DNA from 3 places in the Arthrobacter sp. efr-133-R2A-63 genome. Region 2 is predicted to be linked to each of the others. Evidence: riboswitches for the same ligand, from Rfam matches in the RefSeq annotation. Region 2 holds a riboswitch; each other region holds the start of a gene.
The links. A riboswitch is a leader RNA that binds a small molecule or an ion and turns the genes downstream of it on or off. The one in region 2 is predicted to bind thiamine pyrophosphate.

Region 1 (10,420 bases), on a different contig from region 2:
CGCCGCGACCGTTCACGGGACACTGCGAGCTCCCGGGTGGCGAGGAGCAACTCCCCTCCCGACGCCCCGGAGCTCCCCGCCTCGAAGCCGGCCCCCGAGCCGGCCGCTGTACCCGAACGTGGCCGGGTGGCCGGGACGTACCCGGGCACCCAGACGCCCGCAGCAATGAGCATGTCCCTTGCCTGAACCAGCACCGTCTCGGGATCGCCGTCCAGGAGAACCGCCGGCGTCGAGCCCCCCGCAGAGGAAGAACTGCCAGGCTGGAGCACCACGATCCGGTCCACGAGGTCTTTCCAGACGGAGACCCGGTGCTCCACCACCACCAACGTGGCGCCGGTCTTGTCGAGGCAGCGGCCCACGGCGTCACGGACCTCCAGCACGCCGGCGGGGTCCAGGTTGGCGGTCGGCTCGTCCAGCAGGATCAATCCCGGCCGCATCGCCAGGATGCCGGCCAGCGCAAGGCGCTGTTTCTGCCCGCCGGAGAGGGCCGACGTCGGGTGGTCGAGCGCAAAGTTGCCGCTCGCGCTATTCCGCAGCCCGACGTCGTCGAGCGCTTCACCGACGCGCTTCCAGATCTCTTCCCGCGGCACGCAGAGGTTCTCGGCACCGAACGCGACGTCGTCGCCCAACCGGGAAAGCACCACCTGGGTTTCCGGGTCCTGCTGCATGAGTCCGGCACGGCCCCGCTGGGCCTTCGGCGACACGCCGTCCACCAGCAACGAGCCGGTCTCGTCGGCGTCGTCCCCTTCCTCGCCCAGCACACCGGCCAGTGCATGCAGGAGCGTCGACTTGCCCGCGCCCGAGGGGCCGAGCAGGAGCACGCGCTCGCCCGGGCGGATGTCCAGGTCGAGGGCATGGATGGCCTGCGTGGTGCGGCCGGCGTGCCGCCAGCCCCAGCCTTGGGCGGAAATGGCGGCGGGTCGCACCGCAGCAGGGGTGCCGGAATCAGGACTGGGCATCAGGAAAAGACGGGCTCCGAAGCGGCCTTGCGGGACGCGAACGCGCTCAGGACACCCGTCTTGGCCAGGCCGCGTGTCGCAACCCAGGACAAAGCTCCGGCAATAACGGCACCGGAAATGGTGCAGAACACGATGTACGCGAGCTTGTCGACGGGTTCGTAGGCGATGTTCCAGCCCCACGGCAGGAAGGAATCGTTGAGGCCGCAGAACAGGCCCGCGCCGGCACCGGCCAGCAGTGACACCGGCAGGTTGAACTTCTTGTACATGAAGGCCAGGAAGATGAGTTCCGCGCCGAGGCCCTGGAGCAGGCCCGAGATCAGCACCGTGGTGCCGTACTGCGAACCCATGATGAGCTCACTGGTGGCAGCCACCGTCTCGCAGAAAATCGCAGCACCGGGCTTGCGCACGATGAGCATGCCCAAGACTGCCGGAATCATCCACCCGCCGGCGATCAGGCCGCTCAGGGGCGGGTAGCCGGCGGACATAGGCGTGGCAACCAGAGCCATCTGGTCCCATGCCCAGAAGATCACGCCACCGGCGATGGAGATCAGCGCCGCCACGACAATGTCCACGACGCGCCAATTGTAGGCAGGCTTGGTGAGGCCCCGCTTTGCAGAAATACCAGTCATTTTGTCCTCCTGAGGAACAGGAGGGGAAAGTGTTTCCGGTTTCCTGCGGGCGGCTTCCGCCGCGCCGGTTCCGGACACTATGAGAACTCGACTCCCTTGCGCCGGTACTAGCCGGATCAGGTTCGAGGGTCTGCGGCTGTCCGCACTCTCAGCGCCCGTCCTCCGTGCCGCATTGCTGCGAGCCCGACGGCGGCGCTCCCCTGTCGTTATCAATCCGCCCTTTTGGGCGTGGTTCAGTTTACACCTTGACGGGGTTGCGGGCGCTGTGCCGGAACGCGAATCGGCGGATTCTGCTGGATCACTCGCGGGTTGGGCGCAGTCCTGCCCGGAATGACGCGGGCTGCCGCGGAAACTGGGAGAATGATCCAGCAGAATGTGACGCAGAAGCGCAGGCAAAGGAGCGGTCTTGGCAGGGATTGACGAAGCGAACAGCACGGCCGAACCGAGACTCGCCGCGAGCGTGATCCTGGTCCGCGACGCCGCGGTTCCGGAGGGCTTTCAAGATGCGGCGCGCGCTTTGGAAGTGTTCGTCCAGCACCGGGTGACCACGATGGACTTTGCCGCGGGAATGGTCGTTTTCCCCGGCGGGCGGGTGGACCAATCGGACAGCTCCGGCTGGGACTTCGCGGACGACGTCGTGGAGCGGCACGCTGCCGCGTGGCACCGGAGCAGCATCGCCGTCGAGCCCTCTTCCGCCCGCTTCAACGCCGGCCGCGTACTGGCGGCCGCACAGCGCGAGGTTTTCGAAGAGGCCGGGGTGAAGCTCGACGCCGCCACCCTCCGTCCGTGGGCCAACTGGGTCACCCCGGCAGACCAGCCCAAGCGCTTCGACACCTACTTCTACCTTGCCTGCCCGGTTTCCGGTGCCGAGCCAAGGCACCAGACCACGGAAGCGTCATCCTCCCTGTGGATGCCGGTCCGCGCAATCCTTGATGCCGAAGCCGCCGGAACGCTCAAGCTCATGCCGCCCACCTTGGCGCTGCTGGATGAGCTCCTCGCCCTCGGCACGATGGAAGCGGTGCTGGGGGAGAGCCGGGACATCGTTCCCGTGCGTCCAAAGCCGGGGGCCCTGCAGGAGTTCTTCCGGCTGAGGCACCAGCCGCCATCCGATGCTCCGGAACTGCCCTGAAGTGGGGTTAGGCTGGGGACGGTCCTGTTTCCTCCCGCAAGGAGTCCCGGAATGAACTTCTTCTTCAAACTGCTCGGTACCGGAGTAAGCATCGGCGCAGGCTTTGCCGGCACCAAGCTCGTCAACGCCCTGTGGGAAAAAACCACAGGCAACAAGCCACCCAAGGGCAACGACGACATGGAAGCGAGCCTGCGTTCCGCCCTGACCTTCGCCCTGATTTCCGCCGCTGTGAGCGCCGTCATCCAGGTTGTAGCGGGGCGGGGTACGAAGCGCGCCATCTCGCACTTCGAAAAGACACAGGACGTCGTCTAAGCGGACGGCCCGTCGTTAGCGCCCGCGCTCCCGCTATCCCGGGCGTCGCGGGCGTTGCCGCTCTCCCGGGCACTCCTCCCGTCGTCGCGCGTGCTCCCGGTGGGGCGCATTTCCGAAGCCGCTTCCTGGGCTTTCTCCGCTGCCCGTTGACCGGCTGCCCGCACCACCACAGCCTCGAGTTCGTCTATGCTCAGCAGCTCGGGGTGGAGGTGTTTGGTCCGGTAGCCTGCGCGGCCCACCATGTGTGCGGACACGGGCACGGTCAGCAGTTGGAAGATCCAGGCGACGGCCAGGATCGGCCACACCCACCATTCGCGCATCTGAAGCCCGATGGCCGCCAAGACAAGGAACAACCCGAGCACTTGGGGCTTGGTGGCTGCGTGCATGCGGCTCATCAGGTCCGGGAACCGCAACAGGCCGATTGCCGCGCCGAATGACATCAGCGCACCAACAATCAGCAGCACTGCCGTGACCACATCGATCACTGCGTCAACTCCGGTGGCATTAGGAGTCATTGACTTGTCCCCTTCGGTCGGCCACGAAGCGGGCCACCGTCACCGAGCCAACGAACCCGATCAGCGTCAGGGCGACGAGGAGCACAAGGTTGTTGAGGTGCCTGTTGACGGCCATGTCGATGGCCAGCGCTGCGCCCAATATGGCGAGCAGCACGTCCGAGGCGAGCACCCGGTCCAGCAGCGAAGGCCCGACGGCGATCCTGTAGATTGCGCCCGCCGCCGCGAGGCTAAGAATCACCGCCGTGACGATCAGCACGATGTCCTTCATGAGCCGGCTCCCCTCGTTGCAGGCCGGCCTTCGGCCTGGAGTGCGTCCATTTCGGCCCGGGTACCCATGATCCGGATCAGCGAGGCTTCGGTGTCCTGGACTTCCTTGCGCAGTTTGGCGGTGTCCACAACGTTGCGCACATTGAGCCCATGGATGTAGAGCGTGGACGTCGAGCGATCCACCTCCACCACCAAGGAACCCGGAATCAGCGAAATCACATGCCCTGTGGCCGTCACCATAAGGTCGGAACGGCTGCGCAGGGGAACAGCAACCACCGCGTTGGTTACCGAAGGACCCCGGAAGACCGCCAGGTACATGACCTGGAAGCTCGCGGCCACCACTTTACCGAGGAACACCACGACGAAAGGAATGGCCCGCAGCACGTTGAAACGCCCGCTGAGCTCCACAGGGGGCAAGTAGAAGACCCTGGCTACCACCACGGCGATCAGCGCACCGAACACCAGATTGCCGGGGCTGAAGTCCCGCCAGAGCGCACCCCAGACGACCACCAGCCAGACCAGCAGGGGCAACTCGGTGCGGAACGAGATCCGCTTGCGGCTCACTTTCCACCTCCCTGCGCTGGGATCGACGTATCCGGTCCAGCGATGTCCGGAACTTTCGCATTCCCGCCGAGCACGGAATGGATGTACGCCGTACGGTCCAGCATCTGGGTCGCAGAGTTTCCGGCCAATTGGAAGAGCGGACCCGCAAAGACGGTCAGGGCCACGCCAAAGACCACCAGCGCGGCGGTCGGCCCCACCATGGTCCGTGGAAGCAGCCCGACGGCCGCAGAGTCTTTCAGGACGGGGGCCGGGTACTCAGCGTCCTCGGGCTTCCGCCAGAATGCGCGGTTCCAGACGCGGGCGATCGCCAACAAGGTCAAGAGGCTCGTGACCACTCCCCCCACCACCAAAGTCATGGACAAGGGTGTCCCCAGGGCGATCCCTGCCTGCAGGAGTCCAAGCTTCCCCAGGAACCCGGAGAAGGGTGGAATTCCCGCGAGGTTCATCGCTGGAATGAAGAACAGCAGCGCCAGGAGCGGAGAGAGCTTGGCAAGCCCGCCCAGCCTGTCCATGGATGAGCTGCCGCCCCGGCGTTCGATCAAACCCGTGACCAGGAACAGGCTCGTTTGGACCGTGATGTGGTGGGCCACGTAGAAGACAGCTGCCGCAAGCCCGGCAACGGAAGACATGGCAAGCCCAAACACCATGTAGCCGATGTGGCTGACCAGGGTGAAGGAGAGTAATCGTTTGATGTCGCTCTGGGCTATGGCGCCGAGGATGCCCACCAGCATGGTCAGGAGCGCTACCACCATCAACGGGGTATTCAAGGTGTCACCAGGGAAGAGCAGGGTTTCCGTCCGGACCATGGCATACACGCCTACCTTGGTGAGCAGGCCAGCGAACACGGCGGTGACCGGTGCCGGCGCGGTCGGATACGAGTCAGGCAACCAGAAGGACAGCGGGAAAACGGCGGCCTTGATCCCGAAGGCCACGAGCAGCATGACGTGGAGCAGGTTCCTGGTGCCCGGATCCAGTCCGGCCAGCTTGATCGCGAGATCCGCCATCGTGATGGTTCCAGTGGCTCCGTAGATCATCGCAATGGCGATCAGGAACAACACCGAGGACACGACGGAAACCACCACGTACGTGACCCCTGCGCGGATGCGCGGACCGGTGCCCCCCAACGTCATGAGCACGTAGCTCGCCGTCAACAGGATCTCGAAGCCCACGTACAGGTTGAAGAGGTCACCCGTGAGGAAGGCGTTGGAGACACCGGCCACCAGGATCAGGTAGGTCGGGTGGAAGATCGACACCGGTGCCTCGCGGTCGCCGTCGGCCATGCCCTGGCCGGTGGCGTAAATCAGCACCGCGAGGCTGATGACGGACGAGACCACCAACATGAGCGAAGAGAACTGGTCCACCACCATCACCACGCCAAAGGGCGGTTGCCAGCCACCCAGGGTGACGGATGCGGTGCCCGTGGTCCATACCGAGGCAAGGAGCAAGCATTCCAGGAGCAAGGTAAGGGACAACAAACCGATGCTGACCACCCGTTGGGCCAGCGGGTTCCTGTTCAAGGCGAACGTGAGTGCGGCACCGAGGATGGGAAGTACGACGGCGAGCGGCGCCAGGCTGGCGATGTTCACAGGGGGCCTCCTTCCTTGGCTGCTTCGGTGACTGCCGTGACCGGGAACTCGGATGTTTCCTCGGGAACCACCGAGTCGTCCTCGGCGTCAAAGCTGGGTGTCTTCGCGACGCGCCGGTCTTCGGCGTCGTCCTGGATGTCGTCTTGCCGTGCCAACGCCCATGTCCGGTAGATGATGCCGAGCATGAATGCCGTCACCGCGAAGGAAATCACGATCGACGTGAGAATCAAGGCTTGCGGCAGGGGATCGTTGTAGTCGCGCGGATCCGTCGATTTGCTGAACAGCGGGGCAAGTCCGGCATAGCCACCCGTCGCGAGGATGAGCAGGTTGGTGGCGTTGGCCAGGAGCATGAGCCCCAGGAGAACACGGGTCAGGCTGCGTTCCAGGATCAGATAGATCCCACAGGCGTAGAGCACTCCCATGACGATCAACAAGGTCAAATTGACGCTCATGGGATTCCCTTTCCGGGCGCGGTGGCTGCGGACTCGCCAGTGGTTGCCGGCGACGCGACGGGGGCGGCGGATCCGATGCCCCCTTGATCCCCTGCGTCTGCGTCTGCGCTGGAGGTCTCTTCGAAGTGTTCGTCGATCTCGGCTCCCAAACTGCGCAGCACGTCCAGGGCCAGGCCTATAACCACCAAGTACACGCCGATGTCGAAGATCGTGGAGGTCACGAACTTGATGTCGCCGAACAGCGGTAGCCAGAACTCGATGATGGCGCTTTGGAACACCTGGCCGCCCAGAAGCAGCGGGACGAATCCCGCGGTGGCCGCCGTCGCGAGGCCGGTTCCCAAGAGCATGCCTGCGCTGATCGGCGCGGCTTCCCGCAGCTCGAACCGTCCGCCGGCCAGGTATCGGATCGTCAGGGCGAGTCCGGCAGTGAGTCCGCCGGCGAAGCCGCCTCCGGGAAGATTGTGTCCCGCCAACAGGAGGTACACGGAGAAAACGATCATCGAGTGGAAAATCAGCCGCGTGACCACTTCGAAGATGATGGAACGCCGTTCGGGTGCAAGGGTTCGGCCGGCCACGAGCCAAGGGTCCGTCAGGGAGCCCGCGAACTTGCGCACGAGCGCCAGCGAGGCGTCGTCGCGCGAACTGCCTCCGGCCGCGGCGCGCCTTCCCACGGTTCCCTCGGGGATCGTGGCGGCTTTGTCGAGGCGCTCTCCCCTGCTGCGGACAAAGATCAGGCTCGCGACGCCGGTAGCGGCGACTGCCAGCACCGAGATCTCACCGAAGGTGTCCCATGCCCGGATGTCCACCAGCGTCACGTTGACCACGTTGAGTCCGCCGCCGCCTTCGTAGGCCAACCGCGGGAAGGAGAGGGACACAGGCTCGGCAATGCGGGCACCCATGGCGTAGATCGCTACGAAGATCATGGTGACCGCGAAGGCCACGCCGATGATGACGCGTACTACCCGGTATTTGCCGCCAGTGCGGTCCCGGAGTTCCGGAGGGAGGCTGCGCATCGCCAGCACGAAGGCCACCAGGATGATGGTCTCCACCAGCATCTGCGTCAGGGCGAGGTCGGGGGCTCCCTGCAATGCGAACATCAGGGCTATGCCGTAACCGGTGACGGAGACCATCAGCACAGCGAGGAAGCGCTTGTTGGCACGAACCGCGGCCAGCGCGCCAACGACGATTCCTGCCGCGGCAATGAGCTGGAGCGGAGAATTCGGGTCGATCAAGAACACACCGCCCGGGAGCGGCTTGTTGGCCACGATGAGCGCCGTGAGCGGGACGGCGAAAGCCACGGTGAGGATGACCGCCAAGTAGAAGTAGAGGGAACCGCGCTGCGTGCGGCCGGTGACCCATACGGCGACGTCGTCCAGGGCCCCGACGGTGCGCTGGTAGGCGCGATCGCCGTCCACCCAGTCCGGGACTCGGCTTTGCGCCCGGGAGACGAGGTTGCGGGCATGGAACATGACGACGCCGGCCGCGAACGTCAGGGCGGTCAGCCCCAAGGCGGGAGTCAGGCCGTGCCACAGCGCGAGGTGGTTGGCGCTGGGAGCGCCGGTTCCGGCGTCGGGCGCTGCAAAAAGCGCGGCGTACGGCTGGATCCACCCGTCAACGGGATCCGGCCACAGGCCGTACACGATGGTGAGGAAACTCAGGATGGCGGGCGCCGCGAGGAACGATGGCTGGACGGCCTTGAAGGGCGTCCGGTCGACGCCCTGCTTGGTGGCGAATGCACCCCACATGAAGCGGGCGCTGTAGGCGAACGTGAGGATGGACCCCAGCACCAAGCCGCCGAGCAGGACCAGCCCCCACGGTTCCGGCGCAGCGCCCGCGCCGGAGTGACCCGTGCCGTAATGGACGAACGTTTCCAACACGGATTCCTTGGCCACGAAACCTGCCAGCGGAGGTATGCCGGCCATGGATGCGGCGGCGATCCCCGCCACGATGGCGAGCGCCCTGGAGGACTTGTAGACGCCCGAGAGTTTGCGGATATCGCGTGTGCCGGATTGGTGGTCGATGATGCCCACCACCAGGAACAAGGAAGCCTTGAAGAGCCCGTGCGCCAGCAGAAGCGCGAGACCGGCGAGTGCGGCGTCGGGCCGGCCGAGGCCCACCACCATCATGAGGAACCCGAGCTGGCTGACTGTGCCGTACGCAAGGATGAGCTTGATGTCGGTCTGCCGGAGCGCCCGGTAGCCGCCCACCAGCATCGTCGCCAGGCCGAGCCCAAGCACCAGCGGCAACCAGTAGGGGCTTTCGCTGAACCCCGGCGCCAGGCGGGCCACGATGTAGATGCCGGCCTTGACCATGGCCGCCGCGTGCAGGTAGGCGCTCACCGGGGTGGGAGCGGCCATGGCCCCCGGGAGCCAGAAGTGGAAAGGGACCAGCGCCGATTTGGTAATCGCACCTACCAGGATGAGTACGACGGCGGCTGCGACCGCACTTTGCGCGGGTCCCGTGATGAGGGTGGCCGCCTGTGTCATGATCGCCGAAATCCGGTATGTTCCGGCTGCCTGGCCCAGGATGATGAGGCCGACCAGCATGGCCAGGCCACCCGCGGTGGTGACCATGAGGGCCTGCAAGGCCGAGCGGCGGGCGGCGAGGCGCGTTCGCGCGTAGCCGATCAGGAGGTAGGACAGGACGGTGGTGAGTTCCCAGAAGATGAACATCATCAGGAGGTCGTCCGCCGTCACCAGGCCGAACATCGCCCCCGCGAAGGCGAGTAGCTGGGCTCCGAACCCGCCGAGGTTGGCGTCCTTGTTCTTGAAGTACCGAGCGCAATAGACCAGGACCAGCGAGCCGACTCCCAGGACCAGCAAGGACATCACCCATGCCAGGACGTCCATGCGGAAGGCGAAGTCAAGCTTGAGGTTCGGAATCCACGGGAGGTTTTCTTCGATGAAGCCGCCGGTGGGATTCCCGCCTTTTCCCGGATAGACCCGGTCGTACTGCAGGAGCAGCCAGACAAACGCGGCGGCCGGAACCGCCGCGAGGACATAGAAGGCATTCCGCTGGAGTTTCCGGAAGATCCAGGGCGCCACAGTTGCCGCTGCAAAGGTCACGGCAAGAACTGTGATCACTGGAATCTCCGCAAAGTCAGGAATGAATTGTCAAAAGTTGGAGCAGGCGGTCAAACGTTGGGTTCGGTGCAGGTAGTTTATCAACCATGAACATGGCAACTGCGCCTGAAGCCCCGCACCCGGCATCCGAGCTCGCTTCGGGGCCTGTCCTGTCCAACAAGGGCCAGATCCTTGCCTGGGCATCCTGGGACTGGGGTTCCGCTGCGTTCAACGCCGTCATGACTACCTTCGTGTTCACGGTCTACCTGACGTCCAAGGCCTTTGGCGGGGAAGACTCCGCGTCAGCCACCTTGGGTGCCGCGTTGGCGATTGCCGGCGTCGCGATTGCGCTCCTGGCACCCGTCACCGGTCAACGTTCCGACTCCGGTGGGCGCAGGAAACTGTGGCTCGGCGTCAACACAGCCATTGTGGCCGTGCTCACTGGCTCATGCTTCTTCGTCTTCCCCAAACCCGAGTTCCTGCTCTTGGGGGTCTCGCTGGTTGCGCTCGGCAATATCTTTTTCGAGTTCGCGGGCGTCAATTACAACGCCATGCTGGCCCAGATCTCCACTCCTGCCAACATCGGCAAAGTGAGTGGCTTCGGCTGGGGAATGGGGTACCTGGGCGGCATTGTCGCGCTGCTCGTGGTGCTGCAGCTTTTCGTCCAACCGTCTTTCGAGTGGTTCGGGGCATCCACCCAGGACAGCCTGAATATCAGGCTCGTTGCCGTCTTCTCCGCGCTCTGGTTCTTCATCTTCGCGCTGCCTGTGCTCTTCGCTGTGCCGGAGCTCTCCGTCAGGAAACCGGAATCCCGGCTCGGATTCCTCGCATCCTACAGTTTGCTGGTCCGCCGGATCAGGGCCATCTACCGGACCAGCCCGCACACCATCTACTTCCTGCTCGCGAGCGCCATCTTCCGCGACGGCCTGGCGGCGGTCTTCACCT
Region 2 (10,420 bases):
ATGGCGCGGGGGAGGGCGCGGACGACGTCGGCGAAGCCTTCCACCGTCGCAGCGACGGCGGCCTTCATCTGCTCGATTTCCCACTGGTCCTTGAGCAAGCGCAACTCAGAGAGCGCCTCGCTGAGCAGTTCGTCCAGTGCATCGAGCTCGCCGAGGTCCAGGTTCTCCGGATCCTTGGCCGTGTTGTAGCGGGCGGTGTCCACGAGGGCATCGATGTTCTCGTCTACTTTGCGGACCAGGCGGATGGCGATGCCGCCGATTTCGGGGGCACCCACGTTCTTGGTGATGGCCATCTCGAGTTCGTCGAGATGCGCCGTCCTGAGTCCGAGGCGCGCTTCGAATTCGGCGAGCGTCGGACGGGCGCCGATCCAGAACTCACCGGAACGCGAGTCGGCGTAGAACTGTTCCGTGTCGCGGCCGGCCAGCGGACGGAAGTAAAGCGTCGCGAGGTGGTTGCCGCCGTCGTCGCCGGTTCCTTCCTCGACAGGTTCCAGGACCAGCACGGCGTCGGGCTCGTGGTCCAGGCCCAGGCCCGTGAGGTGGGCGAAACCGGAGTGGGGGCGGAAACGGTAGTCGGTATCGTTGGAGCGGACCTTGAGCGGGCCGGCCGGTACGACGAGGCGCAGGCCCGCGAACTTGCCGGAGATCGCCCGACGACGCGTGGCGGCGTGGTCTGCGACGGCGTCACGCGCAGGGGTCACCTGCGGCGCGGGCGCCCAATTGCCGGCCATGAACGCCTTGAAGGCATCGGATGTGGGCCGCTGGGAGCGGTTGTTGACGCGCTCCTCCAAGGGCTGGGAGGCTGTGGTTTCACCGTTTTGGGTGTTATCTGCATCGTTCACCGTCCAATCGTCCCATCAAGGCCGATACTAGGCCAGCGGCGCGACGGTCCAAGCCGTCCGTAATCAAATACGCTTGGAAAGTGAAGATCGACCTGCATGCGCACTCCAATGTTTCCGACGGGACCGAGGCTCCCGCGGGAGTGATCGCTTCCGCGTCTGCTGCGGGTCTGGATGTGGTGGCCCTGACCGACCACGACTCCACTGACGGATGGGAGCAGGCCTCCGTCGCGGCCCTCGAATTCGGGGTGGCTTTCGTGCCGGGGATGGAGATCTCGTGCCGCACCCGGGAGGGGATCAGCGTCCATCTGCTCAGCTACCTCCACGATCCCGCACACCCCGGCCTGCTCGAGGAAATCACCAAGGCGAAAGACGCGAGGCTCACCCGCGCCAAGCGGATGGTCACGCTCCTGGCGGAGGACTACCCCTTGAGCTGGGACGATGTCATCCACCATGTGGCTCCGGGTGCGACCGTGGGCCGGCCCCACATTGCGGACGCCCTCGTGGCGGCCGGTGCCGTGGCGAGCCGCTCCGAGGCGTTCACCGCGATCCTGACTTCGCACTCGCGCTACTTCGTGCAGCACTACGCACCGGACCCGGCGCTCGCCGTCGAGCTCGTCCGGGCGGCGGGCGGAGTTCCCGTCTTCGCACATCCGGTGGCCTCTGCCCGCGGCCGGGTGGTCGGGGAGCGGACGTACCGGGAAATGATCGACGCCGGCCTCCTGGGGCTCGAAGTGGAGCACCGAGACAATCCCGAGGAAGGCCGCGTGTTCCTGCGGCGCCTGGCTGCTGAACATGGCTTGTTCATGACCGGTTCGTCCGACTACCACGGAACCGGCAAACCCAATCTGCTCGGCGAGAACCTGACGTCCCCCGACGTCCTGGCCCGTATCGAGGAGTTGGGCACGGGCAGTTCGGTGGTCCGTTAGACGGGGTGGAAGGTGGCCTTGCCGTCCAGGCGTTTCCGCATCACGTCGATAGCCGGGGCATTCTGGTCCACGCACACGAACCTGCGCTCGAGCTTCGACGCGACCGAGCCGAGCGTGCCTGAGCCGGCGAAGAAATCGAGGCACCAGTCTCCTGGCCGGCTGGACGCCGTGACGATCCGCCGGACGAGGCCTTCCGGCTTTTGCGTCGGGTAGCCGGTCTTTTCCTTGCCGGTCGGGGAAACGATGGTGTGCCACCAAACGTCCGTGGGAAGCTTCCCCAGTTCGCGCTTGGCCGGCGTCACGAGGCCGGGCGCCATGTACGGCTCACGGTCCACCTCGGCGTTGTCGAAATGGTACTTGGCGGGGTTCTTGACGTACACGAGGATGTTGTCGTGCTTGGTGGGCCAGCGGTTCTTGGCGCGTGCACCATAGTCGTAGGCCCAGATGATCTCGTTCAGGAAACACTCCCGGCCGAAGATCGAGTCCAGCATGACCTTGGCGTAGTGCACCTCGCGGTAGTCGAGATGCAGGTACAGGGTGCCGTCGTCGGCGAGCAGTCGCCAGGCTTCCACGAGCCGGGGTTCTAGGAAGGACCAGTAGTCGCTGAAGGCGTCGTCGTAGCGGTGCAGGGCGCCCTTGATGGTGTCATAGGAACGGCCTTTGAAACCTACGCGGTCGCCGTCGCCGTCGGCGTTGCGGACCATGCGCGTTTCCTGGCGGCTCTGGACCCGGCCCGTATTGAAGGGCGGGTCCACGTAAATCAGTGTGAAGGCGCCGTCCGGCAGCGTCGGGAGGAAAACCGCGTTGTCCGCGTGAACCACCAAGTTGCTACCGTCCGGCGCCCAAACAGTGTCAGTCATTGAGGCCGTTAAGCCTCGGTGCTCTCGCCGGATGCACCGGAAGCGGAGACCACTTCGCCGTTGCGGCGGCGGGTGCGGGAGCGGCGTGCGCGGGCCGGCTTGTCGGCGCCCTCGCCGGACTGTGCCTGCCCGGATTGGGGCTCGGCAGACTGGGCCGAACCCTCAGCGGGGGCTGTTTCGCCTTCGGACGTACGACGGCGGCGCGTGCGGTTGCGGCCGCCATCACCGTCTCCTTCGCGGGCCGGAGCGTCGCCGGACTTGGGACCGCGGCGTGCACCTTCACGGCCACCATCGCGCCCGCCGGCGCGAGCGGTGCGTCCACGCCCGGAATCGCCTCCGGAACGGGAGTTCTTCTTGCCGGTCTCGCCCAGGTCTTCAAGGACCTCGGCGTCAACGCCTGCGAGGGTGCGCTTGTCGCGGGGCAGTCGGCCCTTGGTGCCCGCGGGGATGTCGAGTTCCTCGAAAAGGTGCGGCGACGAGGAGTAGGTTTCCACGGGCTCCGGGTAGCTCAAGCCAAGCGCCTTGTTGATGAGGCCCCAGCGCGGCATGTCGTCCCAATCGACGAACGTCACGGCTGTGCCCTTGTTGCCAGCGCGGCCGGTGCGGCCCACCCGGTGCAGGTAGATCTTTTCGTCTTCGACGCACTGGTAGTTGATCACGTGCGTGACGTCATCGACGTCGATGCCGCGTGCGGCGACGTCGGTGGCCACGAGGACGTCCACCTTGTTGTTGCGGAAGGCCCGGAGGGCCTGTTCGCGGGCGCCCTGGCCCAAGTCGCCGTGAATGGCGGCGGCCGCGAAGCCGCGGTCCACGAGTTCCTCGGCAACCTTGGCCGCGGTGCGCTTGGTCTTGGTGAAGATGATGGTCCGGCCGCGGCCGCGGGCCTGCAGGATGCGGGCGACGACCTCCACCTTGTCCATGCTGTGGGCACGGTAGATGAGCTGCCGGATGTCGCGCTTCGTCAGGCCTTCGTCGTCCGGGTCGGCGGCACGGATGTGCGTGGGCTGTGTCATGTAGCGGCGCGCCATGGCGATGACCGGGCCAGGCATAGTGGCCGAGAAGAGCAGGGTCTGGCGGACGGCGGGTGTGCCGGCAATCAGGGTCTCTACGTCGGGAAGGAAGCCGAGGTCAAGCATCTCGTCTGCTTCGTCGAGAATCACCATGCGAACATTCTTGAGGTTCAGGTGCTTCTGCTTGTACAGGTCGATCAGGCGGCCGGGAGTGCCGACAACAACCTCGACGCCCTTTTGCAGGGCTTCGATCTGGGGCTCGTAAGCGCGGCCGCCGTAGATGGTGGCGATGCGGGCATTGCGTTTCCGTGATGCCGTCTGGAGGTCGTTTGCCACCTGGACGGCGAGTTCGCGGGTAGGAACAATCACCAGGGCCTGGGGCGCACCCGGGACTGCGAGCTTCTCGTGGCCGGCGTCGCCCGGTCCGACGACGCGCTGCAGCGCCGGGATGCCGAAGCCGAGGGTCTTTCCGGTACCGGTCTTGGCTTGGCCGATGATGTCGTGACCGCCCAGGGCGACCGGGAGGGTCATGGCCTGGATGGGGAACGGGTGGGTGATTCCGGCGTCGGCGAGGGATTCGACGATGTCTGCGCGGACGTTGTAGTCGGCGAAGGTCTTTTCCGCGATCTCGTGGGGTGTTTCATCCGAGGAAATGGTTTCCTCGGGTTCGATCGTTTCGGTTCCGTCTGTCAGAACTTCATGGGTGTGCAATTCACTCACAGTGGAGTTTTCCTTATTCATTTGGGCTGCGCTGCGTGCTCAACGGTTGTGGCAGGGCCGTTCCGGAGCACGGATGGGCGCAAGCAAATCCAGTGGAAGCCGATCGCGGGCTATCTAAATACTGGCACTGGGGACCAGCTGGTGTATCTCAAGATCGCGTAGGGGCGGGCTTGTTGATGTCAAAAAATGAACTGAATCAACGACCGGGCATCCATTACTACTTACACAGTCTAGCGTCTGGGGACAATAAACCCCGGATCGCGGTCCCGGGCCCGCGAACGAAGTGCGCTACGGGAGGAGCTCGAAGGTGATTTGGCGGGTGGCAATGTCCGCGTGAAGCAGTTTCACGCGGACCTTCGTTCCGGACTCCATTTCGCCATCGCAACGAGCGGTGACCGCGGGCTCGGCGATCTGCACGACACCGTAGGGGCCGTGCTGGGCTCCGTTCCCGTTGCCGTTTCCGTTGTTGCCGTTGTGGCTGTTCCCGTTGCCGTTTCCGTTGTTTTTGGCGGGCTTCGATCCGGAAATCACCACGGCGTCGAATTCCTGTCCGATGTGGTTGACAAGGAGCGCTGCCTCCACCGTGTCCAGGGCCAGGTGCTCCATTTTCGCGGCCAGCTGGTCGGATGACGCCATGATCTCGGGCAGGCTCGGCAAAGCGTCCCGGGCCCATGCTGGTATCTCGGTTCCATTGCTGAGCGCCTCGCAGATGACCAGGACAAATCGATCGACCAGGCGGCGCAACGGAGCGGTGGTGTGGGCATAGGGTGCCCCGATGGCGGACTGCATCACGCTGTCCGGGACCTCGCCGTCGAAAGGCGTGTAGCCGGCACCACGGAAAAGCAGTCCCGCTGAATGGAGGATGGCCAGTTGCCGGGGGTCCTTGGCATCGAGGCTCCGCAGGTACTCGCCATAGCTGGTCCCTTCGGTCCAAGGTTTGCCAAGCGCCCCGGTTTGCCGTTTGAAATGGAGCAACGAACGCTCATCGGGGGCGGGCATGGTCCGTAGGATTCCCACTTTGCCGTCGAGCATCAGCTGGGCGGCTGCCATCCCGGTCATGAGCGAAATCTGGGCGTTCCAGTCCTCCACCGGCAGCGAGGGAGCTGCGACGATCCTGTAGCCCTCGCCGTCGGGCAGCTGCACGATTTCCTGCTCAGGCATGTTCAGGCTGGCTCCGCCGCGGCGGCGTTCGAGTTCCACCCGCTTGAGTCCGACCTCCTTGAGGAGATGAAGGACGGGATCGGCCGCGCCGGAATCGATCTCCGCCTGCACGCCTTTGTAGTCGAGCTTGGCGCGGCTGCGTACGCTTGCCCGACCCACAGAGACAGTGCGGAACTCCGCTTCGGCGTCGAGTTCGAAGTCCCACACGAACGCGCCGCACGTCTGGCCGGCCAACAGGCTTCCGGCGTGCTCGCTGATGATCTCGGGGTGCAGCGGTATGCGGCCGTCCGGGGCATAGTACGTTTGCCCGCGGTGGCGGGTTTCGGCGTCGAGCGCTCCTCCCGGGGGCACGAAGGAGGGCACATCGGAGATGGCGTAGAGGACCCTGTAACCATCGCCGGACCGGTCGATGAAGAGCGCCTGATCGAGATCCGTGGAAGAGGCCGGGTCGATCGTGATGAACGGAACGTCCGTGAGGTCCTGCACCGGCAGGGTGTGTCCGGAAACCGCCGCTTCGGCGTCGCGCAGCGCTTCAGCGGGATAGCCTGCAGGCAGCTCGAGTTCAGTCCGAAGCGCCGCCAGTGCTTCCGCGAGCTGGTTCGACGTTTCACTGACATTCGGGGCTATCCGCTGATGTGACACGAAAGTCAGGGTAACTCCAAAATCTTTCGGCGTCTCGCTAGGCCGCAGCAGCGTCAAGGGCGGCCAGGAGTGCCTGGGCTGCCGCCGTCGGATCCTCCGCCTCGGTGATGGCGCGGACCACTACGATGCGGCTTGCACCGGCCTCCACTACCTCTTCGACGTTGCCCAGATCGATGCCCCCGATCGCGAACCAGGGGAGCACCACACCGCCGACTGTCTCAGCGTCTGCCTGCTTCACGGCGTTGGCGGCGTACTTCACCAGATCGAGCCCGACGGCGGAGCGTCCCGGCTTGGTAGGGGTGGCCCACACCGGCCCGACGCAGAAGTAGTCGAGGCCGCTGCGGCCGGGGGACGCGGCGATGGCCGCGTCGATCTGTTCCGGCGTGTGCGTGGAGAGGCCGATGATGGTGGGGTCGTGGAGCAGCTTCCGGGCCGAGCGCAGCGGAATGTCCTTTTGGCCGATATGGAACACCGGTGCGCCGGAGAGGGAGGCTATGTCCGCCCGGTCGTTGACTGCCCAGAGACGGCCGTGACGGTGCGCCACGGATTGCAGGATTTGCAGGAGTTCCAGTTCCTCGGCGGCTTCAATCGTCTTGTCACGCAGCTGGATGATGTCCACGCCGCCCTCGAATGCGGCATCGACAAATTGCTCAAAATCACCCTGTTGCTTGCGGGCGTCGGTGCAGAGGTACAGGCGGGCGGTGGTGTGGACATCGTGCTGGGTCATGGAAACAGAGTAGTTCCTCTAAACTGGGCTGGTACCGCGGGAGCCGCGGCGGCGGTCACAATCGCCGCGCGGCTGAGAGGGCTTCAGCGCCGACCGCTTGACCTGATCCGGCTAGTACCGGCGTAGGGAAGGACTCCATGGAAGAAGCAAACACCCGGAACGGGCCCCTCCACGCGGATGTCGCGGTGATCGGGGGCGGTGTCATTGGCCTCGGCATCGCGGGGGAAGCCCGCAGATCCGGCCGTTCGGTTGCCCTCATCGATCCCGCACCGGCCAGCGGCGCTACGTTCGCGGCAGCGGGAATGCTGGCGCCCGTCAGCGAATTGCACTACCAGGAAGAGGACCTCCTGGAGCTCATGCTCGAATCATCGGCGTTGTGGCCGGGCTTCGAACGCAATGTGACCGGCTCAAGCGCCGGGCGCGGCACGGGTTACCGCACGACGCCGACCCTCGCCGTCGGTGCGGACGCCGCGGACCGCCGGGCGCTCGCCGACCTTCGGGACGTCCAGCTCGCCCATGGCTTGGTGGTGGAATCCGTTCCGTTGCGCGAGGCGCGGGAGCGCGAGCCGCTCTTGAGCCCGCAGATTTCCTGTGCTTTCGATATCCCGGGCGATCACCAAGTGGATCCGCGCCGGCTCTCGGCCGCGATTCTCGCCGCCTTGGCAAACCACCAGCCCGGCGATTCGAGCTGGATCGCGGGGGCAGAGGACGGGTTTGCGGTCCACGACACTGCGGCGGGCCTCCTGTGGGAGGACGGGCGCGTCGTCGGGACGGTGCTCGGCTCGGGCGCCAATGTTCTCGCCACGGAAACAGTAGTAGCCAACGGACTTGATGCTGCCCGCTTGAACGGCCTGCCGGATGGATTGTCGCTGCCATTGCGTCCCGTGTACGGCGACATACTGCGGCTGCGCGTCCCGGAGCATCTGCAGCCCCTTGTCACCGCCACCGTCCGTGGGATGGTGCGCGGAGTGCCCGTGTATATCGTTCCGCGCGACGACGGGACCGTGGTGATCGGCGCAACGCAACGCGAAGACGGTTTGTCGGCGTCCGGGGGAGGAGCCAACCCTGTGTCAGCAGGCGGCGTGTATCAATTGCTCCGCGACGCCCAGGTACTGGTTCCGGCTGTCGCCGAACTGGAGCTCCTCGAAGCGACCGCCCGTGCCCGCCCTGGCACACCGGACAACGCACCGCTGTTGGGCCGTGTCGAAGGTCGCGAAGGAACCGTGCCCGGCCTCATCGTGGCCAGCGGCTTTTTCCGGCACGGCGTGCTCCTCACCCCTGCAGCGGCGAAAATCTGCGTCGGACTCATGGATGGCACCGTCGATCCGCGGTGGAACAAATTCCGCCCGGACCGCTTCTCCCGCCCGCTGTCTGCAGCAAGGGCATCCACAGGCGGCCCGTCGGCCGACACCCCACATCCCCTTCCGAAGGACCACGCATGAACATCAAATTGAACGGCGCAGACCACACACTGAGCGACGGCGCGTCCGTGACCACACTCGTCAGCCACATCACCGGACGGGTTGTGGACCCCAGCGGCCAGGCGGCCGACGGACGCAAGATCGGCGTCGCCGTCGCACGCAATTCCGAAGTGGTGCCGCGCAGCCAGTGGGCTGCCACCGCGCTCGCAGAGGGCGACGAACTCGAAATCGTGACCGCAGTACAGGGAGGCTGAACCATGACCACAGCAAGCACTCACGCAGGAAGCACCCGAACCGACGCCCTGGTAATCGATGGTGTTGAGTTCGGCTCGCGCCTCATCATGGGAACCGGCGGAGCCCCGAGCCTGGACGGCCTGGGAGCAGCCCTGTTGGCCTCCGGCACCGAACTCACCACCGTTGCCATGCGGAGGTACTCACCGACGGAGACAGGTTCCCTGTTCCAGTTGCTCGTGGACCACGGCATCCGTGTCCTGCCCAACACTGCCGGCTGCTTTACCGCCAAGGACGCTGTCATGACAGCCGAACTTGCCCGGGAGGCCTTGGAAACGGATTGGGTCAAGCTGGAGGTCATCGCCGACGAGCAGACGCTCCTGCCCGATGCCGTGGAGTTGGTGGATGCAACGGAGAAGCTGGTGGACCGCGGCTTCAAGGTCTTCGCCTACACCAACGACGACCCCGTGCTGGCGCTTCGGCTGGAAAACCTCGGAGCAACGGCGGTGATGCCGTTGGGCGCGCCTATCGGTACCGGCTTGGGCATCCTGAATCCCCACAACATCGAGCTCATCGTGTCCCGGGCTTCCGTGCCGGTAGTGCTCGACGCCGGCATCGGCACTGCGTCCGACGCCGCACTGGCCATGGAGCTCGGTTGCGACGCCGTGCTGCTGGCCACCGCAGTGACTCGCGCGCAGAACCCGGTGCAGATGGGCGAGGCCTTCAAACACGCGGTCATCGCCGGTAGGCTGGCGAAGCAGGCGGGCCGCATCCCGCGCCGGGAACACGCGCTGGCGTCATCGGCCATGGAAGGCCGGGCAGAGTTTCTCTAGCGGGTTTTTGCCGGCCGTCGGCGGATTCGTGTGAATCCCCTGTCAGCGAAGGAGCCCCCCATGGCCGGCAAGGATGACATCCTCACCAAGTCCGCGATCGACGACGCCTTGGCGGATCTGCCGGACTGGCGGTACCGCCTGGGCAGCCTCGTCACGGTCTATAAATGCCCGACGTCGGCGGCGGCACTCGAGCTGATTGCCGCCGTCGGGCAGATCGCCGAGCAACAGAACCACCACCCGGACCTGGACTGGAGGTACAACCGGGTGTCGATCCGCTACACCTCCCACGACGCCGGGAGCGAAGTAACCCAACGCGATGTCCGGGCAGCCATGAACGTCAGCCGGGCAGCCAAGGAAGCCGGGGCAGTGGCGCGACCCGAAGCTCTGCCGTGAGCCGGTTTGTCCGCGACACGCAAACAGAACGGCGACGCCCGGATACAGGAGTCGCCGCTCTGTTTGAAGTGTCGCCGGCCCGTGCGAGCAGCCCCAGCTAGAGCCGCAGGGCCGCGGTCAGCTGGGCAGTATCGTGCCGGGCCCGGTGGTGGCCCAGGAAGTACGAGGCCACCGCGGCCGCCACGGTACCCAGAACGATGGGCAGGACCCAAGGGATCCACGTCACGCCAGGCTGGTAGCCAAAGCCAAGTTGGATGAAGATCATCCAACTCAGCATGGCGACGGCCACCGAAACGCCGGCGGGCAGGGTGATTCCGTACGTGCCCCGGCGTTTGTCAGTTCCCCAGACAATGAAGCCCGAGGCGATGGTGGCTAGCGCCACGATGACAAGTGAGAGCATGCGGACTCCTGGCTCGCTGGTGTTCTGGTGTAAAAGCTTAGAGCGCGCCGAAGCCGACCCGGCGTACTTCCTCGGCACCGATCTCAACGTATCCGAGGACGTTGCCGGGAACGATGACCTGACGGCCCTTTTCATCGGTCAGGCGCAGGTCCGTGCCGTTGGCAATGGCCTCGCTCACGATCTTGGCAACAGCCTCGGCGTCGAGAGCGGACTCAAGCGCGATCTCACGGCCAACATTCTGAATGCCGATCTTT
Region 3 (10,420 bases), on a different contig from region 2:
TTGCGGGCGCGTCTTGGTACCCTAGATAGTCGAGTCCCTCAGTTGAGTCAGATTTGTTTGGGGCAGGAATCGTCAAGATATTGGTGCGTCGGAACGGCCGCCATTCGTAGACCATTGAAAGAAGTGCACGGCGCGTGTTCAATTCACTCTCTGACCGGTTGACAGCAACCTTCAAGAATCTCCGTGGCAAGGGCCGCCTCACCGAGGCCGACGTCGATGCCACCGTCCGGGAGATCCGGCGTGCCCTCTTGGACGCCGACGTTGCCGTGCCCGTAGTCCGCGAGTTCACAGCCCGCATCCGCGAACGCGCCCTGGGCGCGGAGGTGTCCGCTGCGCTGAACCCGAGCCAGCAGATCGTGAAGATCGTCAACGAGGAACTCCAGGAGATCCTCGGCGGCGAGACCCGTCGTATCCGCTTGGCGAAGACCGGGCCCACCATCATCATGCTCGCCGGCTTGCAGGGTGCTGGTAAGACCACCCTCGCCGGCAAGCTTGCCAAGTGGCTCAAGGCCCAAGGCCACAGCCCCGTACTCGTTGCTGCCGATCTCCAGCGTCCCAACGCCGTGACGCAGCTCCAGATCGTCGGTGAACGCGCCGGCGTTCCTGTCTTCGCGCCGCACCCCGGGACCACCTCGGATCTGGACGTTCCCACCGGCGATCCGGTCGCCGTCGCACGCGCCGGCGTCGACGAAGCCCGCCAGAAGCTGCACGACGTCGTGATCGTCGACACCGCGGGACGCCTCGGCGTCGACGCGGAAATGATGGACCAGGCGCGCCGCATCCGCCAGGCGATCATCCCGAACGAAGTGCTGTTCGTGATCGACTCCATGATCGGCCAGGACGCCGTCAACACGGCGGTTGCCTTCGATGAGGGCGTCAACTTCACGGGTGTCGTGCTGTCGAAGCTCGACGGCGACGCCCGCGGCGGTGCCGCTCTCTCGGTCGCGTCCGTCACCGGAAAGCCGGTCATGTTCGCGTCCACCGGCGAAGGCCTGGACGACTTCGAACTGTTCCACCCGGACCGCATGGCTTCCCGCATCCTCGATATGGGTGACGTTCTTACCCTGATCGAGCAGGCCGAGAAGAACTGGGACAAGGACGAGGCTGCCCGGATGGCGAAGAAGTTCGCCGACCAGGAAGACTTCACGCTGGACGACTTCCTCGCCCAGATGCAGCAGATCCGCAACATGGGCTCCATGAAGAAAATGCTCATGATGATGCCGGGTGCGCAGAACATCCGCCAGCAGCTGGAGCAGTTCGATGAGCGGGAAATCGATCGCGTGGAGGCCATTGTCCGCTCCATGACCCCGCACGAGCGCTTGGCTCCGAAGATCATCAACGGTTCCCGCCGCGCCCGCATCGCCCGTGGTTCCGGTGTGCACGTCTCCGAGGTCAACGGCCTCCTGGAGCGTTTCGCCCAGGCCCAGAAGATGATGAAGAAGCTGGCCCAGGGCGGCGGCATGCCAGGGATGCCCGGCATACCCGGCCTCGGTGGCGGTTCCCGCAAGGCGAGCAAGAACGCGCCCAAGAAGAAGGCCCGTTCCGGAAACCCCGCCAAGGCTGCCCAGGAACTGCGCGACGCCGAGAACAAGCGGGCGAAGGCCGTTCGCACCGGCGCGGCATTCGGTCAGCCTTCCGGCGACTTCGACCCCTCGCAGCTCAACCTGCCCAAGGGCTTCGACAAGTTCCTCGGCGGCAAGTAGCCGTCCCACCCAACTGACTGGCAATACATGTCGTTTTGAGGGCTCGGAACGACAACAAATGCCAGTTAGTTGGGTTGTCGGCCCCGTGCCATAGGCTGGGGGAATGCAAAAGCAGCGCGTTGTGTTCGTCCATGGAGCAGGCACATTCGGCGCTGCCGCGTGGCCGAAACAACACGGCATGGCGCTGCAGTACGATGCGCTCTTCCTGAAACGCCACGGCTTCGATGCGCAGGCCGAGCCTTTGGAATCCGACGTTGCCGCCGATGTGGACATCATCCTCGAGTGCCTTGGAGCGCGGGAGGCCGCGTCAGCCCCCGGGCCGGCGCGTGGCGGCCACGTCGTGGCGCATTCCCAGGGCGCGATTTCCGCGATGTTGGCCGCAGTGGAACGGCCGGACCTGGTCCGGTCGCTCGTGCTCGTGGAACCGGCTTGTCTCTCATTGACGGCCGAATTGCCGGCCACCGCGGCTTACCGGGCACTCATGGAGCCGTTGTTCCGGGTCCGGCACGAACTCAGCGATGACGATTACCAGCGCGAATTCGTCCGCCGCGCGTTTTCCTCGGAGGCGGCGGTTCTCAGCACCCCCGAGGCCCGGCGTACCGCCCGGCGGCTGCGGCTCCAGGCAGCGCCGTGGGAAGCGCCCCTGCACATCGTGCCGGGAGTCCCCACGCTTGTCCTGACCGGTGGTTGGGAGCCCCTGTACGAAGAGATCGCCGGCTACTTGCAGGAAACCGGCGCCCTCCACCGCGTTGCGGCTGGAGGACACCGGCCTCATGATTCAGTTGAAGGAGACCGGATGATCCGGTCCTTCATCGCGGATGTCAGCCGCGCCGGATCAGCGCAGGCTTCCTGACGTCACTCAACGTTTTCCTGCGGGAACCTCGAGCTCGGGCAAGTAGACCTTGCCGCCGGATGCCAGGAATTCCTCGCTCTTTTCCCGCATACCGCTGTACATCTCCGCGATGGCCGCCTGGGAATCCGCCGAGCCGTATTCGTCGCGGATGTCCTGGCTGATGCGCATGGAGCAGAATTTCGGTCCGCACATGGAGCAGAAATGCGCCGTCTTGGCCGGTTCCGCCGGGAGAGTCTCGTCGTGGAACGATTCGGCCGTGACCGGATCCAATGACAGCGCAAACTGGTCACGCCAGCGGAACTCGAAGCGGGCCTTGGACAGGGCATCGTCGCGTTCATGGGCGCCGGGGTGTCCCTTCGCAAGGTCAGCGGCGTGGGCGGCGATTTTGTACGTGATCACGCCGGTCTTGACGTCGTCCTTGTTCGGCAGGCCCAGGTGTTCCTTCGGGGTGACGTAGCAGAGCATCGCGGTTCCGTAGCGTGCGATCTCCGTGGCGCCGATGGCCGAGGTGATGTGGTCGTAGCCCGGGGCAACGTCGGTCACGAGCGGGCCGAGGGTGTAGAACGGTGCGCCGTCGCACAACTCCTGCTGCCGCTCGACGTTCTCGCGGACGAGGTGGAACGGGATGTGGCCGGGGCCTTCCACCATGACCTGCACGTCGTACTTCCACGCCCGCTTCGTGAGCTCTGCGAGCGTGTCAAGCTCGGCGAACTGCGCGGCGTCGTTGGCGTCCGCCGTCGCTCCCGGACGCAAGCCGTCGCCGAGCGAGAACGCGACATCGTAGTTGGCAAAGATTTCGCAGAGTTCGTCGAAATGCGTGTAGAGGAAGTTTTCCTCGTGGTGCGCCAGGCACCAGCCCGCCATGATGGAACCGCCGCGGGAAACGATGCCAGTCACGCGGTTTGCCGTCAGCGGCACGTAGCGCAGCAACACGCCGGCGTGGATGGTCATGTAGTCGACGCCCTGCTCGCACTGTTCAATGACGGTGTCGCGGAAGATCTCCCAGGTGAGCTTGTTGGCTTCACCATTGACCTTCTCAAGGGCCTGGTAAATCGGCACGGTGCCGATCGGCACGGGGGAGTTGCGGATGATCCATTCGCGGGTGGTGTGGATGTCGTCGCCCGTGGACAGGTCCATGACGGTGTCGGCGCCCCATTGGGTGGCCCACTGCAACTTGTCCACTTCTTCGGCGATGGAGCTGGTGACGGCCGAGTTGCCGATGTTGGCGTTGATCTTCACCAGGAACGCCTTGCCGATGATCATCGGTTCGGATTCGGGGTGGTTGATGTTGTTGGGGATGATGGCGCGGCCGGCGGCGACTTCACTGCGGACCAGTTCCACATCGCAGTTCTCGCGAAGCGCGACGAACTGCATTTCGGGCGTGACGATGCCCTGTTTGGCGTAGTGCATCTGCGTGACGGTCTTGCCCTCGACGGCGCGGCGGGGCACCGGCTGTGCGCCCTTCCACTCCGCCGAGGCGGCGCCGCGGCGCACGGCCGACTTGCCGTCGTCGAGCAGGTTCCGTTCGCGGCCGCTGTAGGCCTCGGTGTCGCCGCGGGCTTCGATCCACTCGCTGCGGAACGGCTCGAGGCCAACCACGGGATCACTTCCCGGCCCCGCGGTGCGGTACACCTGGAAAGGGGCGTTGGCCTCGCCGTTGGGGGATGGCTCCAGGGCGATTTCCGTGACTGGAACCCGGATTCCAGTCTCAGTGTCTTCCAGGAACACGAGGGAATGCGACTTGAGGGACTGGGTCACTTCTTGAGCCGATTCGTTTTGGGTAGGGCTCAGCTGTGTTTCTTTGGTGCTCAAAGGATTACTCACTTCCTTCGCCGGCATTACCCGGACAGGTTCAACGGTCGCAGGCTGCGTCAGCCCGATCTCAGCCCTTGCAAGGGCCCCCGTGTGGTCGTAGACGAAGCTACCACAGCCGGGAGTCCTTGAGACAGATGTGACCGAGGACAGACGTCACTGCCCCGGCGACGGCGCCTGAGTCTAGGGTGGATTCATGGCGGAAATCATCGAATTCAGCGGCACCGTCCTCAGCGGGCCGGACGAGGATGTGCGCGGCCTCTGGTCGGTCGACGGACGGCTGACCTTTGTCCGACCCCTCGCGAAGCCGGACGTCGTGCTGGACGGATGGGTGCTGCCCGGCTTGGTCGACGCGCATTGCCATGTTGGCTTGGGCAAGGGCGGAGCCGTCGACGAGGAGACTGCCCGCTTGCAGGCGACTGCGGACCGGAATGCCGGGACTCTCTTGATCCGCGACGCCGGTTCCGCGAGCGACACGCGCTGGCTGCAGCGCCGGACGGACATGCCGAGGATCATCCGGGCAGGCAGGCACATCGCGAGGCATCGGCGGTACCTTCCCGGCCTGGCCGAGGAAGTCGAGCCGGAGGATCTGGTGGAGGCGGTGCGCAAGCAGGCACGGTCCGGAGACGGCTGGGTCAAGATCGTCGGGGACTGGATCGACCGCTCCGCCGGGGATCTCGGGCCGTCCTTTCCGGCGGCCATCGTCAAGGACGCCGTCGCGGCGGCGCACGACGAGGGGGCCCGGGTGACCGCCCATTGCTTCGCCGAAGGGACGATCGACGACATGCTCGACGCCGGCATTGACTGCATCGAGCACGCGACTGGTCTCCTCCCGCACCATATTCCCCGGCTGCTGGACCAAGGCGTACCGATCGTCCCCACCCTCATCAACATTGCGACGTTCCCGGACATCGCGAAGCAGGCGGAAGCTAAGTTCCCCCGTTACGCCGCCCACATGATCGCGCTCTGGGAGCGTCGGCATGAGCGCGTCCTCGAGGCGTTCGACGCCGGAGTGCGGGTATATGCCGGAACCGACGCCGGCAGCGTTATCAAGCACGGCCGGATCGGCGAGGAGATCCTGGAACTGCACCAGGCGGGCCTGCCGCCGGCCGCCGCGCTCGACGCGGCCTGCTGGTCCGCCCGCGAGTGGCTGGGTGCCGACGGCATCAGCGAAGGCGCCAGTGCCGACGTCGTGCTCTACGCAAACGATCCCCGCGCGTCCCTTGAGGCGGTGCTGAAGCCGCAATGCACCGTGTTGCGGGGACACCTTTCCGGAAGTGCCGGGCATTAGGAATAAATTGAAGCTTCAAGTAATTTAGATGTATAGAGGTTGCCGAAGGGCGGCGCCGCAAAAAGCCGGGAGTTACACATGACCATCACCTCCAGCCAGGATCTCCTTCCTGCCGAACTCGCCATGGGCACCGTCATGCTCAAAGTGGGGGACATGAAGCTCATGGGCGACTACTACCAACGGGCGCTCGGCCTGGACATCGTCGCCGAGCAAGACGGCGGACTCTACTTCGGCCGGCTCGGCAAGCCGTTGGTGCACCTCGCTCCCGCCTCCGGGCTCCAGATCCCGGGCCGCGGAGAGGCCGGACTCTTCCACACGGCTCTGCTCTTCGCGGACCAGTCCTCGCTCGCCGCAACTGTTGCCTCCGCAGCGCAGTACGAGCCCCACGCTTTTGTCGGCAGCGCAGACCACCTGGTCAGCGAGGCCTTCTACTTCACCGACCCCGAGGGCAACGGAATCGAGCTCTACTACGACAAGCCCCGCGAGGGGTGGGAGTGGAACGGCGGTTCGGTCGTCATGGACAGCCTGCCGCTCCCGCCGCAGCGCTACCTCCAGCAGTACCTGAGCGAAACGGCGGTGGCCGGCCAGCATGAGGCGGGCGCCGGCGTCGGGCATGTCCACCTCCAAGTGGGGGACGTCAAGACCGCCCATGACTTCTATGTCGGCACCTTGGGCTTCGAGCAGACGGCCGGCTGGCACGGGCAGGCACTGTTCGTCTCCGCCGGGGGCTACCACCACCACATGGCCATGAACGTCTGGAACAGCCGCGGCGCAGGTCCGCGCAAGGACACGCTCGGTCTCGGCGAGGTGGTCATTGAAGTGCCGTCAGGCGACGACGTCGGCGCGCTCGCCGACCGCCTCAAGGTTGCCGGCATCGCCTCCCACCACACCGGCCAGGAGCTGCGCTTCGAGGACCCGTGGCGCAACCGGCTGCGCGTCGCCGTCCGCTACGCTTGATCCGACGGTGTGGCGCATTTCGGCCGCCGCGCCGCAGCTCCGTCGCCACGAATGAATGAGAGTAGTTTCCATGGGCTTTGCTGAAATCTTTGTTGCCACCCACGATGAAGCACTCAAGAGGGCCGCTGCCCTGGAGAAGGGCAGTGACGTATCCGGCGCCGCGGTCCGGATCCCCGGAATCAGCGATTTCGAAGTAGAACAACTTGGCGACCTCGCTGGCACGGCCGTGCATGCGGCTGGCGCCGACTATGAGCTCGCTTTGGTGGACGTCACCAGTGACGCCTTGCTCGGCGTCCCCGAAGCCATGGTGCGTGCCCTGTCCGAGCTGCTCAGCTACGAGACCGAGGGAGAAGGAAGCATCCTCGACGACGTCGCCGAACGCTGGGCGGGCCAAGAGGACATGCCCTTCGATGCCCAACAGTCCCGGCTGTACGTCCAGCAATTGGCGGCGCTCGCGAGCGACGTCGAAAAGGCCGAACGTGCCGGCCTCTACGTCTGGTCCGCCGAGCAGTAGAGCCGCGTTAAACCCGCCGCACGGACCGCGCGTTCGAAATACTGTCTGCCATCTGGCACAATGGACAGGTACTCGATCTGCGCGGCCCCTCTCTCCGTGTGTGCATCTTGTCCTTTGGAACCCTCAAGTATGGCCCGCCCCACGGGTGCAGAACGACGGGCTCAACCCCGTTTCAGAAACAGGAGTGACCACAAAAGTGGCCGTAAAGATTCGCCTTAAGCGCTTCGGTAAGATGCGCGCACCGTACTACCGCATCGTCGTCATGGACTCCCGCGCCAAGCGCGATGGCCGTGCGATTGAAGAAATCGGCAAGTACCACCCCACCGAAGAGCCCTCGTACATCGAGGTTGTCTCCGAGCGTGCACAGTACTGGCTGTCCGTCGGCGCCCAGCCGACCGAGCAGGTCGCTGCGATCCTCAAGATCACCGGTGACTGGCAGAAGTTCAAGGGCCTCCCGGGCCAGGAAGGCACGCTGAAGACCAAGGTCGCCAAGCCTGCTTTCGTTGCACCGGAGAAGGGTTCCGTCATCATCCCGGAAGCCATCACCAAGAAGGCCAAGCAGTCGGAAGCAACTGAAGCTCCCGCTGACGCTGAAGCAGAGACCACCGAGGCTGAGTAAATTGCTGGCAGAAGCGCTCGAGCACTTGGTCCGCGGGATCGTTGACAGCCCTGAGGACGTCAAGGTCAGTGCCAAGAACAACCGCCGCGGGGAATCCCTCGAGGTGCGTGTTCACCAGGATGACCTCGGACGGGTGATCGGTCGCCAGGGTCGCACCGCACGCGCTTTGCGCACCGTGATTGCGGCACTGGCAGGCGGCGAGCAGGTCAGGGTCGACGTCGTCGACACCGACCGCCGCCGGTAACGCGCTCAGCAATACTTGTCTTAGATCCGGCCCCTTCACCAGATTATGGTGGAGGGGCCGGCTTGTTTTACGAGCAAATCCCCAGTCCTGGTCCACGTCGGCCCAGCGAAGAAACCAGAGGAACACATGCAGCTCCAGGTCGCCCGAATCGGCAAGCCCCACGGAATCCGCGGCGAAGTCACCGTCCAGGTGCTCACTGACGCCCCCGGCGATCGTTTCGTCCCTGGGACCGAATTCGTGGTGGAGCCCGCAAAGGCCGGTCCCTTGACCATCATCAGCGCCCGGTGGAACAAGGACATCCTGTTGCTCGGTTTCGAAGAGATCTCCACGCGCAACCAGGCGGAGGAAATCCGCGGCGCGAAGCTGTTCATCGAGACGGAAGAGCTGGAAGAGGACGACGACGAAGGCTGGTACGAGCATGAGCTCGTCGGCCTTGAGGTGCGGGTCGGCTCGCAGGCCGTAGGCAAAGTGACCGCACTCAACACCATGCCGGTCCAGGACCTGCTGGTCATTGAAGACGCGGACGGCAAGGAAATCCTGGTGCCTTTCGTCGAGGAAATCGTGCCCGAGGTCAACATCGAGGACGGCTACGTGTTGCTCACCCCGCCGCCGGGCCTCTTCGAACTGAATACCGAAGCTTCCGCCGGCGACGCGGAAGAGGACGATGCCGACACCAAGGATGACGCGTAGATGCGCATCGATGTCGTCAGTATCTTTCCCGAGTACCTGGCGCCGCTCGAGCTTTCCCTCATAGGCAAGGCCCGTCAGGATGGGCTCTTGGAGCTCAATGTCCATGACTTGAGGACCTTCACCACGGACAAGCATCGCACGGTGGACGACACTCCGTACGGTGGCGGCGCGGGCATGGTCATGAAGCCCGAGCCCTGGGCCCAGGCCCTGGAATCCATCGCCGACGCGCGAAGTGCCGATGCCGGAACTGCCGCAACTGAGCCGTCATCGGACGTACCGAAGAAAAAGCCGGTCCTGATTGTCCCGTCGCCCGCGGGGGAGCGCTTCAACCAGGCCCTCGCCTATGAGCTTGCCGAGGAAGATCAGCTCGTTTTCGCCTGCGGCCGCTATGAAGGCATTGACGAGCGCGTCATGGAATGGGCGGCAGGGCACTTCACCGTCCGTCCGGTCAGCTTGGGCGACTATGTCCTCAACGGCGGGGAGGTGGCAGTCCTGGCCATGGTCGAGGCCATCGGACGATTGCTTCCGGGTGTCGTCGGCAATCCCGAATCGTTGGTGGAGGAATCCCATTCGGACGGCTTGCTCGAGTACCCCGTCTACACGAAGCCCTCGTCCTGGCGCGCTCGTGACGTGCCTGCCGTCCTTTTGAGCGGCAACCACGGCAGGATTGCCCAGTGGCGACGCCACGAACAATTCCGCCGCACGGCGGAACGCCGCCCGGACCTCCTCGCAGAGTTCGACGCCGGCCGCCTGACGCGCGCGGACCGCACGGCTTTCGGCGAACTCGGGTACGACGTCGTCGACGGCCGGCTGCGACGCCGCCCGGACAGTGAACTCCCGGCCTGAGCCTCCCGCCGTCGGGCAGCCTCATCCGCCAGCCGCCCGCGGGAACCGGGCCACATTCGCGGGATTGGCCGGAACTCCCGCGGTGTGGCAGAATTAACCCTTGTGTCTACTGGGTTCGCACCTGCCACAGGGGGAGCGTCACCAACAGCCTGACAACCCGGAACCGCCAATCAGTGGTGGTACCGGACTTTGAAAATCTTCGGCGGTAATTTCCGGACGGTATTGCGCCCCGGGCTTGACCGCCGTGACCCAAAGTGGATGACCTGTGGCGTTCACCAGGAGTGGATTAATGCATATCCTCGATAGCGTAGATGCAGCTTCGCTGCGTAACGATGTTCCCGAGTTCCGCGCGGGTGACACCATCAAGGTTCACGTGAACATCATCGAAGGCAAGAACTCCCGTGTCCAGGTCTTCCAGGGCTTCGTCCTGGGCCGCCAGGGTGACGGCGTTCGCGAAACCTTCACGGTCCGCAAGGTTTCCTTCGGTGTCGGCGTGGAGCGTACCTTCCCGGTTCACTCCCCGATCATCGAGAAGATCGAGGTCGTCACCAAGGGTGACGTCCGCCGCGCCAAGCTCTACTACATGCGCGCACTGCGCGGCAAGGCTGCGAAGATCAAGGAAAAGCGCGACTTCGCCACCGGCAAGTAGGTCTTTCGACCAACAGCGGGTCCTGGATTCGTGTCCGGCCTGCGCCGGAGAAATCCGCAACGCAACAGGAAACGAATCATGGACCACGCAAAACGCCAGCCCCGGAAACAGGGCTGGCGTTTTGTTTTGCTCGCATTTGTCCTTGCCGTGGCTATCAGCGGGCTTGTCCGGTCTTTGTGGCTCGACGTCTACTTCATCCCCTCCGAGTCCATGGAGCCGATCCTGGGCACCGGAGACCGCAT

Region 1: it holds a riboswitch for thiamine pyrophosphate, as region 2 does, so the genes downstream of both, QRN45_RS14840 (ECF transporter S component) here and thiO (glycine oxidase ThiO) in region 2, are expected to answer to the same signal.
Region 3: it holds a riboswitch for thiamine pyrophosphate, as region 2 does, so the genes downstream of both, thiC (phosphomethylpyrimidine synthase ThiC) here and thiO (glycine oxidase ThiO) in region 2, are expected to answer to the same signal.

The regions. Positions count from the first base shown of each region.
Region 1 covers NZ_JARVRG010000026.1:55,880-66,299, reverse strand. Annotated here, with positions in the region: gene QRN45_RS14845 (ABC transporter ATP-binding protein) at 1-959, opposite strand, end outside; gene QRN45_RS14840 (ECF transporter S component) at 959-1,588, opposite strand; TPP riboswitch at 1,664-1,800, opposite strand; gene QRN45_RS14835 (NUDIX hydrolase) at 1,995-2,717, shown strand; gene QRN45_RS14830 (DUF4235 domain-containing protein) at 2,769-3,029, shown strand; partial or broken gene mnhG (monovalent cation/H(+) antiporter subunit G) at 3,164-3,544, opposite strand; gene QRN45_RS14820 (MrpF/PhaF family protein) at 3,534-3,812, opposite strand; gene QRN45_RS14815 (Na+/H+ antiporter subunit E) at 3,809-4,375, opposite strand; gene QRN45_RS14810 (Na+/H+ antiporter subunit D) at 4,372-5,961, opposite strand; gene QRN45_RS14805 (Na(+)/H(+) antiporter subunit C) at 5,958-6,413, opposite strand; gene QRN45_RS14800 (Na+/H+ antiporter subunit A) at 6,410-9,496, opposite strand; gene QRN45_RS14795 (MFS transporter) at 9,583-10,420, shown strand, end outside.
Region 2 covers NZ_JARVRG010000004.1:137,201-147,620, forward strand. Annotated here, with positions in the region: gene QRN45_RS01295 (aminopeptidase P family protein) at 1-842, opposite strand, end outside; gene QRN45_RS01300 (PHP domain-containing protein) at 923-1,768, shown strand; gene QRN45_RS01305 (DNA-methyltransferase) at 1,765-2,628, opposite strand; gene QRN45_RS01310 (DEAD/DEAH box helicase) at 2,637-4,358, opposite strand; gene QRN45_RS01315 (RNB domain-containing ribonuclease) at 4,647-6,161, opposite strand; gene thiE (thiamine phosphate synthase) at 6,199-6,888, opposite strand; TPP riboswitch at 6,915-7,034, shown strand; gene thiO (glycine oxidase ThiO) at 7,026-8,330, shown strand; gene thiS (sulfur carrier protein ThiS) at 8,327-8,563, shown strand; gene QRN45_RS01335 (thiazole synthase) at 8,567-9,373, shown strand; gene QRN45_RS01340 (4a-hydroxytetrahydrobiopterin dehydratase) at 9,434-9,766, shown strand; gene QRN45_RS01345 (hypothetical protein) at 9,864-10,166, opposite strand; gene QRN45_RS01350 (DUF3107 domain-containing protein) at 10,204-10,420, opposite strand, start outside.
Region 3 covers NZ_JARVRG010000013.1:114,865-125,284, forward strand. Annotated here, with positions in the region: gene ffh (signal recognition particle protein) at 135-1,703, shown strand; gene QRN45_RS07100 (alpha/beta fold hydrolase) at 1,807-2,556, shown strand; gene thiC (phosphomethylpyrimidine synthase ThiC) at 2,563-4,368, opposite strand; TPP riboswitch at 4,364-4,471, opposite strand; gene QRN45_RS07110 (amidohydrolase family protein) at 4,565-5,659, shown strand; gene QRN45_RS07115 (VOC family protein) at 5,738-6,616, shown strand; gene QRN45_RS07120 (hypothetical protein) at 6,687-7,130, shown strand; gene rpsP (30S ribosomal protein S16) at 7,327-7,749, shown strand; gene QRN45_RS07130 (RNA-binding protein) at 7,751-7,993, shown strand; gene rimM (ribosome maturation factor RimM) at 8,120-8,683, shown strand; gene trmD (tRNA (guanosine(37)-N1)-methyltransferase TrmD) at 8,684-9,529, shown strand; gene rplS (50S ribosomal protein L19) at 9,819-10,178, shown strand; gene lepB (signal peptidase I) at 10,257-10,420, shown strand, end outside.